2 regions of the Corynebacterium vitaeruminis DSM 20294 genome follow, and region 2 is predicted to be linked to the other one. Evidence: predicted binding sites of a transcription regulator. Region 2 holds the regulator's gene; the other holds the start of a gene.
What was found. Region 2 encodes LexA, which represses DNA repair genes until DNA is damaged. Its sites were predicted from a motif close to CGAACANNTGTTCG; they were not measured.
Positions count from the first base shown of each region.

Region 1 (7,200 bases), 230 kb from region 2:
CGGCTACTCCGACGAGGAGATCCTGCACTACTTGTTCACCGAGGATGATAGCCTGCCCGGCCGCCCCATCGACGCCCTCCACGGGCACCTCGCGCGCGAGGTCATGCGCCGCGCCCAGGCCTCGGCCTTCTAGAAAAACGGACCGCCCCGATCGACGCCGAGGCGGTCCGTTCTACTTATTCAACGCCCGTTGCGGTTTCTGCTTCCGCCTGCTTTCGCTTGTCGACGCTACCGTGGAAGATCCACTGGACGGCCCACCACGCCCCGAGGATCGCGATGGTCATCCACACGATGTTGTAGAGCTGGTGGTTGCCTCCGCCGGTAAACGCCATGGCCACGATGATGGAGAACCCGGTGGCCAGCTTCTGCATCCACGGGCGCGGGCGCACGGTGCCGATGAGCGAGATGATGCTCGCGTAGTACCACGGCAGGGTCACGGAGTTGAACACGAAGGCGAAGATGTAGGCGCCGATCATGCCGCGGGTGGCGGCCAGCTCGCTCTTGCGGAAGTACCACCAGCAGCCGATCATGCCCAGCCCCATGATCACCATGGAGGCCTCGCGGACGACGCCGAGCAGCGAGTTGTACGGGAAGGTGTCGGTCCACACGCTGGCCACGAGCCCGATGGAGCTGGTGACGAAAGACGGGAAGGCGAGCGGGTTGATGACCTTGGTGTTGCCGGTCAGCGCCGCGATCCAGCCGAAGTTCGACCCGGACGCCCACGTGATCGCCCACAGGATGGCCACGGTGATCACGGCCCCCGCCGCGCCGTAGCCGAGGAAGGCGAGCGCCTTGTTCTTGGAGCCCTCGCGCCGGGCGACGGCGTACCAGACCACGAAGGGGAGCACGAAGGCGGCGGTGGCTTTGAGCGACATGGCCACCGCGATGACCGCGATGCCGCCCAGGATCCGGCCGCGCAGCGCCAAGAGGATTCCCAGGCAGGTGAGGCTCACCATGACCGCCTCGTTGTGCATGCCGCCGACCAGGTGGAAGACCATGAGCGGGTTGAGCACGCCGATCCACAGCGCGAAGCTGGGGCTCGCGCCGAGGTGGGAGGCGATCCTCGGCACCGCGTAGACGAGCACCGCGAATCCGGCCAGGGAGACCAGCTTATAAAGGAACAGCCCGGCGGTGATGTTGTCGCCGACGATGGAGGTGATGATCTTCCCGATCCACAGGTGCAGCGGGCCGTAGGGGGTGGTGGTGTTGCGCCAGTCCGGGGAGACCTCCACCAGGTAGGGGCCGGGGTTGAACGCCGCGCCCTGGGTGTAGGGGTCGAAGCCCTTGCCGAGCAGCGCGCCCTGCATGAGGTAGGAGTAGATGTCCCGGCTCATGAACGGCCCAGCGAAAAGCAGCGGGCCCACCCACTTCAGGCAGATTCGGTTGAGCGCGGACATGCTGGCGGCGTCGTCGCCGATGCCGCCCCTGATCACCCTCTGCCCGAGGCGGACCCAGGCGAGGACGAACAAGATGGTGCCGATGAGCAGGCTGACGTTCGCGATCGCCGCGCCGTGCCCGTACTGGAAGAAGGCCAGGCGCAGGGCCACGAGCACGCCGCCGTGGCTGCGGGTGGCGCCGCCGCCGAAGGAGGCCAGCGTCATGATGATGCTGGCGAGCATGCCGAAGGTGCCCAGCGGGATGGCTGCGACCCTCCGCAGCGGGCGGGCGAACCAGAAGTCGTCGATCCAGCTGCGCGCGGGGGAGGCAGCGTCGGCGCCCGCGCTCGCCGCTGGCAGCGTGCCCGCTGGGTGCGTGGTCATGGCGGTTCTCCTTGCTTGTTGGTAACTGCGCTAGTCGGGGTCGGCAGCGGGGCCGCCTTCGGCGCTAGACGCGGCGGGCGGTGGCCTTGAGCGCGAGGGCTTCGAGCGCCTCGACCGCGCCGGGGACGAAGGAGGCCTGGCCTAGGCGGTCGAGGCCCTGCTTCGTCAGCTCCCCGATGAGCGCCTCCACGTCGTCCTCGGCGCCGGTGGAGCGGATTGCCTCGGCGAGCCGGGCGATGTCGTCGGGGGCGGTCACTGTACCCACGCCCTGGCGGATGAACAGCGCGGTCGCGGTGTCTCCCGCGGCGTCGGCGCGCTCGAGCGCCTTGGCCACGAGCACCGTTCGTTTGCCCTCGCGGAGGTCGTCGCCAGCGGGTTTGCCCGTGACCGCCGGGTCGCCGAAGACGCCGAGCAGGTCGTCGCGCAGCTGGAAGGCGATGCCGATGTCGTGACCATAGGCGCGCAGGGCGTCGATCTGCTCCTCGCTACCGCCAGCGAGGGCGGCGCCGATGTGCAAGGGGCGCTCGATGGTGTAGGCGGCGGTCTTGAAACGGTTGACCTTCTGCGCGCGCTCCAGCGACTCGCTGCCGGAGGCCTCGTTGGTGATGTCGAGGATCTGCCCGCCGATCACCTCGGTGCGCATGCCTCGCCACGGAGAAAACGCGCGGGCGCGGGCCTCTTCGGGGACGCCTGAGCCGTGGAACATGTCATCGGCCCAGACCATGGCGAGGTCGCCGATGAGGATGGACAGGGAGGCGCCGAAGTGCTCGGAGGAGCCCGCCCAGCCGTCGGCACGGTGCTGGCCCTCGGCGATGCGGTGGATCGTGGGGTTGCCGCGGCGGGTGTCGGAGGAGTCGATGTAGTCGTCGTGGATGAGCGCGCAGGCCTGGATGAACTCGAGGCTGCTGACGGCCCGCAGCACGGCATCGGGATTATATTCACCGTCTTTCCATCCGCCCACGGCCCCGAAGCCCGCCCACGCGTAGGTGGGGCGGATGCGCTTGCCGCCGCCTAGGACGTAGGCACGCAGGAGATCGACAGACTCGGCGACGGGAGCGCCGATCTCCGCGACCGCGGCGGCCTGCTCGTCGAAGAAGCCCTCCAAGCAGGCCTCGACGTGGCCGGGGATGTCCGAAAGCCCGATGGGGGCGGAGCTGAAATCTGGGGCGGCGGTGGGCATGATCCTTCTATGTTCAGCTTTCTTTGACGACGAGGGTGTTCCTCGGGGCGGACAACAAACGATCCCGGGTGCTCCCGGGTGGTGGAATGAAGCTGCGAGGACGGCGGGGGATAGCCCCGTCTTCCTTTTTCATTCCTCGTCTTACTTCAATAAGATACCCGGCATGGCCCAGCAACCGATTCCCGCCTCGTACCAACGCTCCATCACTGACGTCATCAGCATGCCGAGCCCCGGGCGGATCCCCTTTTCGGTTGAGTTCATGCCCCCGCGCGACGACGCGGCTGAGGCGCGCCTGTGGAAGGCCGCGGAGACCTTCCACGACCTCGGCGCGGCGTTTGTGTCTGTGACCTACGGCGCGGGCGGGTCCTCGCGCGAGCGCACCACCAGGGTTGCCCGCCAGCTGGCCCGCCATCCCTTGACCACGCTCGTGCACCTGACCTTGGTCAACCACACCGAGGAGGAGCTCATCAGCATCCTCAAGGACTACGCTGGCGCGGGTCTGTCCAACCTGCTCGCGCTGCGCGGCGATCCGCCGGGGGGCGACCCGCTGGGGGAGTGGACCCCGACGCCGGGCGGCTACCACTTCGCCAGCGAGCTCATCGAGCTGACCAAGCGCCTGCCGGAGACCTCGCACTTCCAGGTGGGCATCGCCACCTTCCCCGAGGGGCACTTCCGCGCGCCCTCGCTGGAGGCGGACACCGAGTTCACCCTGGCCAAGCTGCGCGCCGGGGCGGAGTTTTCCATCACCCAGATGTTCTTCGACGTCGACTACTACCTGCGCCTGCGCGACCGCCTGGTGAAGGCCGACTCCGAGCAGGGCGCGAAGCCGATCATCCCGGGCATCATGCCGATCACCTCGCTGCGCAGCGTGCGCCGACAGATCGAGCTGTCCGGCGCGCACCTGCCCGCGCAGCTTGAGGAGCGGCTCGTCGCCGCCGCGCGTGGGGATGAGGAGGCGCACCGCGACGACATTCGCAAGGTGGGCATCGAGGTGTCCACGGCGATGGCCGAGCGCCTCATCGCCGAGGGCGTGCCGGACCTGCACTTCATGACCATGAACTTTGCGCGCGCCACTCAGGAGGTCCTCCACAACTTGGGCATGGCGCCCGCGTGGGGTCCGGAGCTCGGCCACGACGCCGTGCGTTAGTCGCTTCTTGCTTGTCGACGCCTATCGCTCCGCCGCTGGCAGCCGCGCCGACAGGGGCAGGGCCGCATAGAGAATGGCGAACGGGCGGGGATCCCCGCGGAAGACGAAGTTGCGCAGGAGATCCTCAAACCCGAAGGCGCGGTAGAGCCGGAACGCGGAGTTCTCCTCTCCCGGAACCTCGGGCGTGGACAGCACGACGAAGCGCTGCCCGGCAAGCGAAAGCAGCTCCTGGATCAGCCGCGTGCCGATGCCCATGCCCTGGCACTGCGGGGCGACGTGGATCTCGGTGAGCTCGAAGAAGGAGGCGAGAACCTCGCGCTGAGCCGCGCTCGGACCGCCGGTCTCGAACACCCCGCGCATGATCTGCTGCGTCCACCAGTGCGAGTGGCTCCCGGGGTGCCCGTAGGTGACGCCCAAGACGTGCGTCCCGTCATGAGCGATGACGGCCTGGAAGCCGGGCTCGGTGCTGTCGCGCTGCCACACCGTGATGCGTTGGTCGCGCATGTCACGGGAGTAGTTCATGGCCTGCAGATAGATGTCCACCAACTGCGGTGCTAACTGGGCAAACTCCAGCCGACTGATGGGCATATACGTCACGGTCACGCCCTCAAACTTACGGTAGTTCCCCGTTCCCGTCATGGGATTGGGTTAATTGTGCGGCGGCGAAATGTTCGAACACCCTCTTCCCAAATTCGAACACGTGTACTAAAATCGTGGGTGAAGGTCGTGGCTGGAGCATACATTCAGTCACGTACCGCCGAGGGGCCGGGAAGCCGGTCGGGCGAGCCTCCCTAAATTCGCTTCGCAACAGAACACAACGCAACAGCATTCACTGAAAGGAGTGTTGGTCACCATGTCACAGGTTATCTCCGCAACGGCAAAGTTCAGGCGGTCCTCGTTCAAGCGGGAGGAGTTTCTGGGGAAGGCGCGCTACCTCCTCGCAGATGCCAAGCGTTCGCTGGCGGCGGGGGACAAGGAGTCGGCGCTGGAGTTCGCCTACCAGGCGGCGCTGCGCACCGCTGGCGCGCGCGTCGCGGACTCCAAGGTTGCCACCCGCGCACGCAAGCCCCAGAGCGCGTGGGAGCAGCTGCGCCTTGTGGACGAGGAGGGTGCGGCTCAGGCCGCGCAGTTCTCCGCCTACTCTAGGCTGCGCTCGCGCGTGGCCAGCGGGCTCGAGTTCAACGTGGACGAGGGCGTGGTGCGTCGCCTCGTCGAGCAGGTGGAGGGCTTCATCTTTGACGTTGAGTCGGTAGACGGCCAGCTGCCCGCCGCCGCCTAACGCCTACCCCTGAGGGGGAAATAGGCTCCCGCCGTTGGGGTGTTCGGATTACCCCAAAAGTGGCGGGTTTGCCTGTTTGGGCACTAATTCTGGAGGGCGGGAACTTTCTTACTATCCTTGTAGTTGTTACAAATGAACTCGAATAAAACCCATTGTTAACCCCAAGGAGGTAAGGGTGGCTCTCTCAGAACAAGAGCAACGTGCGTTGCGTGAGATTGAGCAGTCACTGATGGCTGATGATCCCACGTTTGGAGCGTCAGTTACTGATGCGGGGTTTGGCCAGGGCGGCTCCTTGAGCATCCGCGGCATCGCGGTGATCGTCATCGGCCTCGTCATGCTCGTGGGTGGTGTGGCACTCAGCCAGCACTCGCTGTGGTTTGTGACCTTGAGCATCCTTGGGTTCATCGTCATGCTCGCCGGCGGGGTGTGGATGCTGAAGGGCAAGCGCGGCCCGGGCGGCGGGTTCGGCTCGCCCAAGAAGAAGTCGGCGCCGAAGCCCAGCGGTGGGTTCGGCGGCCGGATGGAGGATAACTTCCGTCGTCGCTTCGAAAGCTAATAGATAAGTCATAGGCGGGCGCCTCGGTCATGGGACCGGGGCGCCCGCCTTTGCTCGTGATCTAGGCCAAGAACCGCGGCGCGGGGGAGGGGTGGGTGACGCCGTCGCGTTCCACGTACGACTGCCTGGCGGCTAGGTGCGGGTGGGAAAGAACCTCGTCGGGCGCGACGACCTCGAAGGCGCAGGCGTCCGAGCCCTCGAAGACCTGGGTCCACTCCCGCTGCGTCTTGGCGGCGAACGTTCGTGCGAAGGCCTCGCGCATGGCGGGCCAGGTCGACTCGTCGTATTGCTTCGCGGGATCGAGCTCGCCTTCAAGGCCAAGCTTCTCCACGAGCTCGGCGTAGAACTGGGGCTCGATGGCGCCGACTGTCATGTAGCGGTCGTCGGCCGTGCGGTAGACGCTATAGAAGGGCGCGCCGCCGTCGAGCAGGTTTCCGGCGCGGCCGCCGGACCACTGCCCGGCCGCGCGTAGGGAGTGGAGCATGGCCGTCATGGAGGCGCAGCCGTCGACGATCGCGGCATCGATGACGCTGCCTTGGCCGGTGAGGTTCGCGCGTATGAGCGCCGCCAGCGCCCCGGCGATGAGGTACATGGAGCCGCCGCCGAAGTCGCCGAGCAGGTTCATGGGCGGGACCGGGGTGCCGTCCGCGCCCGCGATGGGCTCGAGCGCACCGGAGATGGCCACGTAATTAATGTCGTGCCCCGCGCGCTGGGCGAGCGGTCCGCTCTGACCCCAGCCGGTCATCCGGCCGTAGACGAGGGCCGGGTTCGCCCGCATGGCTTCCTCTGGGCCGAGCCCGAGCCGCTCGGCCACGCCGGGCCGAAACCCCTCGAGCAGGATGTGGGTGGAGGGAAGCCGGTCGAGGATCTCGCTCACGTGCGCGGGGTCCTTGAGGTTTCGCTCCCAGAGGATCTGGTCGCGGAAGAGAACGTCGTGGGGGACGCTGCCGGGTCCGGCTCCCGCGCCCGGTCGCTCAACCCGGGTGACCGTGGCGCCGAGGTCGGCGAGCACCATCCCGGCGAACGGGACGGGCCCGATGCCGCCGAGGGTGAGCACGTTGATTCCTTTGAGGGGGCGGGAGTTGCTCATGCGCTCTCCTTCTATGTGATCTGAGTTATAAAACCGGTCGAATTATGGTGGAGATTACTATAAGTCGCCCGGCGGGGAGAGTTTTCCCTTCTATTGAGGCCCCCACACTGCCCCCCCACTTTCCCCCACCTTTCTCCTTGCTGGTGCAGGGGCCCCTTGGGGTACCCTGCACCACCTGAGAGAAATTA
Region 1 covers NZ_CP004353.1:1,993,594-2,000,793, reverse strand. Annotated here, with positions in the region: gene B843_RS09130 (Rv2175c family DNA-binding protein) at 1-133, shown strand, start outside; gene B843_RS09125 (alpha-(1->6)-mannopyranosyltransferase A) at 177-1,619, opposite strand; gene B843_RS09120 (polyprenyl synthetase family protein) at 1,825-2,940, opposite strand; gene metF (methylenetetrahydrofolate reductase [NAD(P)H]) at 3,104-4,087, shown strand; gene B843_RS09110 (GNAT family N-acetyltransferase) at 4,109-4,690, opposite strand; gene B843_RS09105 (SAV_6107 family HEPN domain-containing protein) at 4,941-5,366, shown strand; gene B843_RS09100 (DUF3040 domain-containing protein) at 5,542-5,922, shown strand; gene B843_RS09095 (CaiB/BaiF CoA transferase family protein) at 5,984-7,012, opposite strand.
Region 1: a site for LexA is predicted at 4,781-4,794, ahead of B843_RS09105 (SAV_6107 family HEPN domain-containing protein). Genes of this name have one in related genera too.

Region 2 (7,200 bases):
CCGGTCGGGCAGGCGGTGATGGCCACGATCTTGGTCACGCCAGCCTTGGCCGGTGCCGCAGCCTCAGCCGCGGCGGGTGCGGCCTTCTTCTTCGGCGCCGCGTTGACGACGTCGGTGACGAGGGTGACGATCTCCTCCTCCGAGGAGGCGTTGCGCAGGGCGTCGGTGAAGTCCTGGCGAACCAGCGCGCGCGCCAGCTTGGACAGGATCTTCAGGTGCTCCTTGCCGCCGCCAGCGGGGGCCGCGATGAGGAAGACGATGTTGGCGTCGCCGTCGGGGCCGCCGAAGTCAACCGCGCGGGACAGGCGGGCGAAGCCCAGGGTCGGCTCGGTCACGGCCTCGGAACGGCAGTGAGGGATGGCGATTCCGCCGGGGACGCCGGTGGGGGACTTGGCCTCGCGGGCAAGCGCGTCGGCGGCGAGGGTTTCGACGGGGGCGGCGCGGCCAGCATCGGCGACGACGCCAGCAAGGGAGGTAATGACCTCCTGCTTGTCGGCGCCCAAGTCGGCATCGAGCCGCACCAACTTCGTGTTGATAATAGATTCGGACATGATTCCCTGAATCCTTCGATAGTAGGTGGCCTCAAGCATCTACTACCAGCTTGTGGCCTTTGTTAGTGAGGATGAAGTTGTGGTCAGAACACTTCTTCGACCGAAGTCTCGGCCAGGTTGATTTGTTCTGGGGTCGGGATGGTGGTTCCGGGCAGGGAGGCCGCCGCCGTTCCGTACGCCACGCCCTGCTTCAGGCTGTCGGCGAGGGAAAGTCCACGGACCCGTCCCATGATGAATCCTGCTAGGGTGCAGTCACCCGCGCCAACCGTGGAAACGGCAACGCACGGGGGAGGGGTGGCCTTGAACGCCTGATCCGCGGTGACCAGCACCGCGCCGGCGGCGCCCAGGGTGACGAGGACCGTTTCCACACCCAGCTCGATGGCCTTGCGGGCGGCCTCGATGACCGGGGTGAAGTTGCCCTTCTCCGCCTGGTCCTCCAAGGCCTGCCCGTCGACACCGACCAGCTGCCCGAGCTCCAGCCCGTTGGGCTTGATGAGCGACGGGGCGGCGGTGTGAAAATTCTCACCGAGGGCGACCAGCGGGGCATCGGAGGTATCCACCGCGATGTTGAGCGCTGGGTTGTGCTGGCGCAGCAGCGCGACCAGCCGGGCGTACCAGTCCACCGGGGCCCCCGGGGGCAAGGAGCCCGCGAGGACGACCCAGCTTGCGTCGTCGTAGTGCTGGACGAGGGCCTCCTCGACCTTGGCGATCACGGCCTCGTCGAGGGTGGCGCCGCGGCCGTTGACCTTGGTGGTGGTGCCGTCGGGCTCCGTGATGGCGGTGTTGACGCGCACGGGCAGCGGGACCTGAACGCTCTCGAAGGGCACCTCCACCTGGCGCAGCAGGTCGAGGAAGGTGTCGCGCTCGGCGGCGGGGAAGAGCGCGAGGCTATCCAGGCCAGCGCGCAGGACGGCGAGGGAAACGTTGACTCCCTTGCCACCGGCGACGGACTCAGAGCTGGATACTCGCTGGACCTCGCCCCGCTTGAGCGGGTGGGGGATGGACAGCGTCGTGTCGATGCTGGGGTTGGGTGTGAGTGTGAGAATCACGGGATCACCAGTCTTGTGTGGGTTGGAAGCAACGCGTCTTCCAACGACTTCGGAGCGTTGCGATCGCTAATGATCGCCTCCACGTCGTCGGGCATTGCAAAAGTGAGTGTGGAATCCTTGGAAATCTTTGCGGAGTCGCACAGGACGACCGAGAAGTTCGCCTGGTTGATGATGAGCTTTTTGATCTCCGCCTCGCGGGAGTCGGAGGTGGTAAAACCCCGCTCTAGGCTGAAGCCGCTGGTTCCGAGGAAGGCGATGTCCGCGCGGAGGACGCGAAGCTCGTCTTGCGCCCTCGGACCTACGATCGCTTGGGTCCGCGGCTTGACGGTGCCGCCGATCATGCTCACGTGCGGCACGCCAGCTGAGGCGAGCGACTTCGCGATGTTCGGTGATGTTGTAACAACTGACCAATCCTGGCCGAGGTAGTTCCTCGCCAGCACGTTCGCGAAGGCCTCGGTGGTCGACCCGGCGTCGATGAGCATCGACGCGTGCGGGCCGGGGATGAGGCTCAAGGCCTTCTGTCCGATGGACTGCTTGCGGCGCTGCGACTGGTGAACCGGAAGCTCATCGTCGTCATCGACCGCGAGTAGGTCCGCGTGATTGCTTGGCGCGCCAATGACCGCACCGCCGTGGACGCGGCGGAGCAGGCCTTGGCTCTCCAAGACCTTGAGGTCGCGCCGAATGGTCTCCGGCGTGACGTCGAATTGGGCTGCGAGATCGGAGACCGAGCAGCGGCCCAATTCCCGAGTGAGGGCAACGATTGTTGACTGCCTGTGCTGTACCTCAGCGACTGTGGCCATCGTCACCTCCTACCGTGCAATGTCCCATTTCTCAGGGCGGGTGCCTGATTTCTCGGAATCTTCCGAGGAAATAATGGGTTTTCTTTCATGAGTAGAACCCAAAATGTTGGTTCTATCCCTAAATTTATGCCCATTTCTTTTTGGTTGTCAACATTTTGTTGTCTGATTTGTTGCGAGAATGTGGATTTTGTGGTGATGTAGAGGGAAGAAATAAACCATCTGTGAAGACAGGGGAAATACGTTGGAAAACGTGACCAAAGACACTGTTATCAAGGGTACGGCTGTCGTTCCTGGTGTTCGCTACGCCAAGGCAGTCTGGATCAGCCCCCGACCGGAGCTTCCGCAGGCGGGCGAGGTCGTCGACGAGGCCCAGCGCGAGGCTGAGCTCGAACGCTTCATCACCGCCGCAGATGCCGTCGCCGCCCGCCTGCTGGATCGCTCCTCCAAGGCGCAGGGCGCTGCCGCGGAAGTCCTCAAGGCAACCGCAGGCATGGTCAGCGACCGCGGCTGGCGCAAGGCAGTAAGGAAGGGCATCCAGGGCGGCCATCCGGCCGAGTACGCCGTGGTTGCCGCAACCACCAAGTTTGTCACCATGTTCGAGGCTGCCGGCGGTGTCATGGCCGAGCGCACCACCGACCTCCGCGACATCCGCGACCGCGTCATCGCGGAGCTGCGCGGGGAGCCGGAGCCGGGCCTGCCCGACGTCGAGGGGCCCGTGGTCCTCTTCGCCGACGACCTCTCGCCGGCGGATACCGCAGCGCTGAACACGGACCTGTTCGTCGGACTGGTCACCGAGCTCGGCGGCCCGACCAGCCACACCGCCATCATCGCTCGCCAGCTCAACGTCCCCTGCATCGTCGCGGTGGGCGCCAAGCTGAAGGACATCAAGGCGGGCGAGCCGGTGCTTGTCGACGGCTCTCTCGGCACCGTCACCCTGGGCTCCGACCCGGAGGTGGCCAAGCTGGCCGAGCAGGAGTCCAAGATGCTCGCCGAGCGTATCGCCCAGTGGCGCGGCCCGGCCCAGACCAAGGATGGCCACCGCGTCCAGCTGCTGGCGAACGTCCAGGACGGCAAGGCTGCGCGCATCGCCGCGACCGAGTCCCAGGCAGAGGGCATCGGCCTCTTCCGCACCGAGATGTGCTTCCTCACCGCCACCGAGGAGCCGAGCGTGGAGGAGCAGGCAGCGGTGTACAAGAAGGTGCTCGAGCAGTTCCCGCACTCCAAGGTCGTCGTCCGATCCCTCGACGCCGGTTCCGACAAGCCGGTCGCGTTCGCGTCCATGGCGGACGAGATGAACCCGGCCCTGGGCGTCCGCGGCCTTCGCGTCGCCCGCGCCAACGAGGACCTGCTCACCCGCCAGCTCGACGCTATCGCGCTGGCTGCCAAGGAGCTGGGCCGCGACGAGAACTCGCCCACTTGGGTCATGGCACCGATGGTCGCCACCGCCCGCGAGGCGAAGTGGTTCGCGGGCCTGTGCGCCGAGCGCAACCTCACCGCGGGCGCGATGATCGAGGTGCCCGCCGCCTCGCTCATGGCCGACAAGCTGATGCCGTACCTCGACTTCGTCTCCATCGGCACCAACGACCTGACCCAGTACACCATGGCTGCCGACCGTATGTCCCCGCAGCTGGCGTACCTCACTGACCCGTGGCAGCCCGCGGTGCTTCGCCTCATCTCGCACACCTGTAAGGAAGGCAAGCGCTTCAACACCGCCGTGGGCGTGTGCGGCGAGGCCGCTGCCGACCCGCTGCTCGCGTGCGTGCTGACAGGCCTTGGCGTCAACTCGCTGTCCGCCGCATCCACCGCCATCGCCGGCGTAGGCGCGCAGCTGGCAGCCGTCGACCTCGAGACCTGCCAGAAGGCAGCCGAGGCGGCGCTCGACGCCGAGGGTGCCACCGAGGCCCGCGCCGCCGTTCGCGCGGTCATCCAGCCGAGCTAAGCAACGCGCAAAGCCGGTCGCTCCCTTCTATGCAAGAGGGGAACGACCGGCTTTTTGCTGCTTGTCGACGCCTACGGCGCGATGACCACTTCCACGCCCTTGTCGCGCAGTGCCTGCACGAAGGACTCCGGAGCGTTGGCATCGGTGATGATGACGTCGATCTCGGAGATGGCGCCGAAGCTCACGAGGTAGTCAGTGCCCATCTTCGTCGAGTCACACAGCACGACCACTTTGTGGGCGTTGGTGATCATGGCCGACTTGATCGCGGCCTCCTGCGAATCGGCGGTCGACAGGCCGTGGTCGAGGGTGAGCGCGTTGGTTCCGATGAACGCGACGTCCGCACGCATGAGCGCTAGGGTGCGCAGCGCCGTATCGCCGACGACGGCCTGGGTGATGGCGCGCACCGCGCCGCCGAGAAGCTGTACCTCGTCGAGGCCGGAGTTGGCCAGCGAGAGCGCGATGGAGAGGCTGTTGGTCACGATCGACCACTGCTTCGCCTGGGGCTGAACGGCGAGGAGGTCCGCGAGCGCGGCGGTGGTGGTACCGGCGTCGAGGAACATTCCGCCGTTGGCCTCGGGAAGGTAGGCGAGCGCCGCGTGGGCGATGGAGTTCTTCGCGCCCGATGCCGAACGCGCGCGTGTGTCCAGGCTGAACTCGGTGGTCTGGAAAGTCTGGTTGGCAACGGCGCCACCGTGGACGCGGTGGACGACGCCCTCCCGATCCAAGACCGCGAGGTCGCGCCTAATGGTCTCGGCGGTGACATCAAACCGAGAGGCAAGCTCAGTGACGTTGACGCGGCCCTCGACGGCGGTCAGTGAAGCAATCTGTCGGCGACGCTCCTCCGAATACATCTCTATCTCACAACTTTCTTTCAGGATTGACCACGATGCGGACATCGGACATGTCCGAACAATCCGTATGGGAATGAATAACTTAACTTCCATCCATTGTGGCACGCGGGGAGGGGCCCGAGAAGACACTTTCTTTTTGAATGAGGAGTAAACGGGCACTCAATCAGAAATTTGCGAGGAAGAAAACCAGAAAGGCCCGTTTTACTTGCACGGAAATACCAAACAAGCAAACATGTGACTCTCGTCAAAGTGCCGCCGGGCTACCCCAATCAGGGTGTAGAAAAAGACGCGCCCACCGAATTTTCGGTAAACACGTCCCTTTAGGGGTTCGGCAAATCACAGCTTTCGCATAACCGAGACCACCTTGCCCATGATGGTGGCGTCGTTGCCGGGGATCGGGTCAAACGCGGGGTTATGGGGAAGCAGCCACACGCCGGTGGAATCGCGGAAGAACTCCTTCACGGTGGCCTCGCCGTCGATGAGTGCGGCCGCAAACTCGCCCTGTTCGACCACCGGCTGCGAGCGCACAACGACCCAGTCGCCGTCCAAGATTCCGGCCTCGATCATGGACTCGCCCACGACCTGAAGCATGTACAGCTCGCCCTCGCCGACGATGTCCGCGGGCAGCGGGTAATAGGTGTCGATGTTCTCCTCTGCCAGGATGGGTGCACCAGCCGCGATCGATCCCACGACGGGGACCATGTGGGTGCCGGAGGACATGGAAGAAAGCTCTTCCGGGACCTTGTCGGGAACCGGGGCGAGCTTTGCGGCCTTTTTCCCCGGCTTCTTTGGCTGCTCCGGAAGGGCTCGGACGTCCACGGCGCGGGGTTTGTTGGGGTCCCTGCGCAGGAACCCCTTCTTCTCGAGCTCTTTTAGCTGGTAGGCCACTGAAGATGTGGACTGAAGCCCGGCCGCGTCGCCGATCTCGCGGATGCTCGGCGGGTAGCCGCGCAAGACGACCGCGTCCCGGATGACCTCGAGGATCCTGCGCTGTCGCTCGGTGAGCTTCGGTTCCTTGGGCTGTGGCGAAGACTTCTCTGTGCTCATAGTGTGTTGTGTCCTTTGCGTCTATTCGTCGCTCGGGGAGTGGGGACCGGCGCAGCGTGTGGAAAAGGATTCGAAAGGGCGATCTCGAAAACCTATTTGATCTTTCCTAGGACAGTGTAGCGCATGAGGGGACAAACAGGTACACATGTTCGAATTTCGTGTCGCGGGATTGACAACCATTCGAAAACAATCCATAATTTCGAACAGACATGCGAATCGGTTGGTTTCGGTGGGGAACCTTTTGTTTAAGGTTTTGCGTGTTCCTACAGATCGACCTAGTTTTCCTCAAAGGAGTTGTAATGACTATCTTGTCGCCACGTGCCAGCACGCGTCGTCATACTCGTGGCCCGGCCGCGCTTGTCGTTCCCGCTGCTGCAACCTGGGACGGCGGGACACTCGAGATCGGTGCCGGCCTAGCACCGGTTCGCACATTCGATCTAGGGGAAGGTGAACATGTGGAAACGGAGGCTTCCTCGGAAGTCAGCCGTTCGAGCAAGGCCTCCTCTTCGAGCCTCATCGTCGGCTTCTTGCTCGGGCTCACCCTCATGGGCGGCATGCTGGCCACCTGGCCGGAGGATGGGGCGGCGCCAGCCGCTACCGCGCCCGCGGTAAGCCAGGGCCGCTAGGAAAAGGCCACCTGTAGCAACCGGGTATGATGTAGCCGTGCATTGCCCGTTTTGTCACAGTCAGCATTCCAAGGTCATTGACTCGCGCGTCATAGACGGCGGCACGGCGATTCGTCGGCGCCGCGAGTGCAGCGTGTGCCAGGGCCGCTTTACAACCATCGAGAAGGCCCAGCTGCTGGTCATCAAGCGCAACGGCATTACCGAGCCGTTCAGCCGCGAAAAGGTCATCGTCGGCGTCCGCCGTGCCTGCCAGGGGAGGAACGTGTCGGAGGACGCGCTCAAGGTCCTCGCCCAGGAGGTCGAGGAGTCCGTCCGAAACAAGGGCAGCTCGCAGGTG
Region 2 covers NZ_CP004353.1:1,763,573-1,770,772, reverse strand. Annotated here, with positions in the region: gene B843_RS08110 (PTS fructose transporter subunit IIABC) at 1-551, opposite strand, end outside; gene B843_RS08105 (1-phosphofructokinase family hexose kinase) at 635-1,600, opposite strand; gene B843_RS08100 (DeoR/GlpR family DNA-binding transcription regulator) at 1,597-2,400, opposite strand; gene ptsP (phosphoenolpyruvate--protein phosphotransferase) at 2,642-4,339, shown strand; gene B843_RS08090 (DeoR/GlpR family DNA-binding transcription regulator) at 4,411-5,190, opposite strand; gene lexA (transcriptional repressor LexA) at 5,527-6,237, opposite strand; gene B843_RS13820 (hypothetical protein) at 6,693-6,863, shown strand; gene nrdR (transcriptional regulator NrdR) at 6,901-7,200, shown strand, end outside.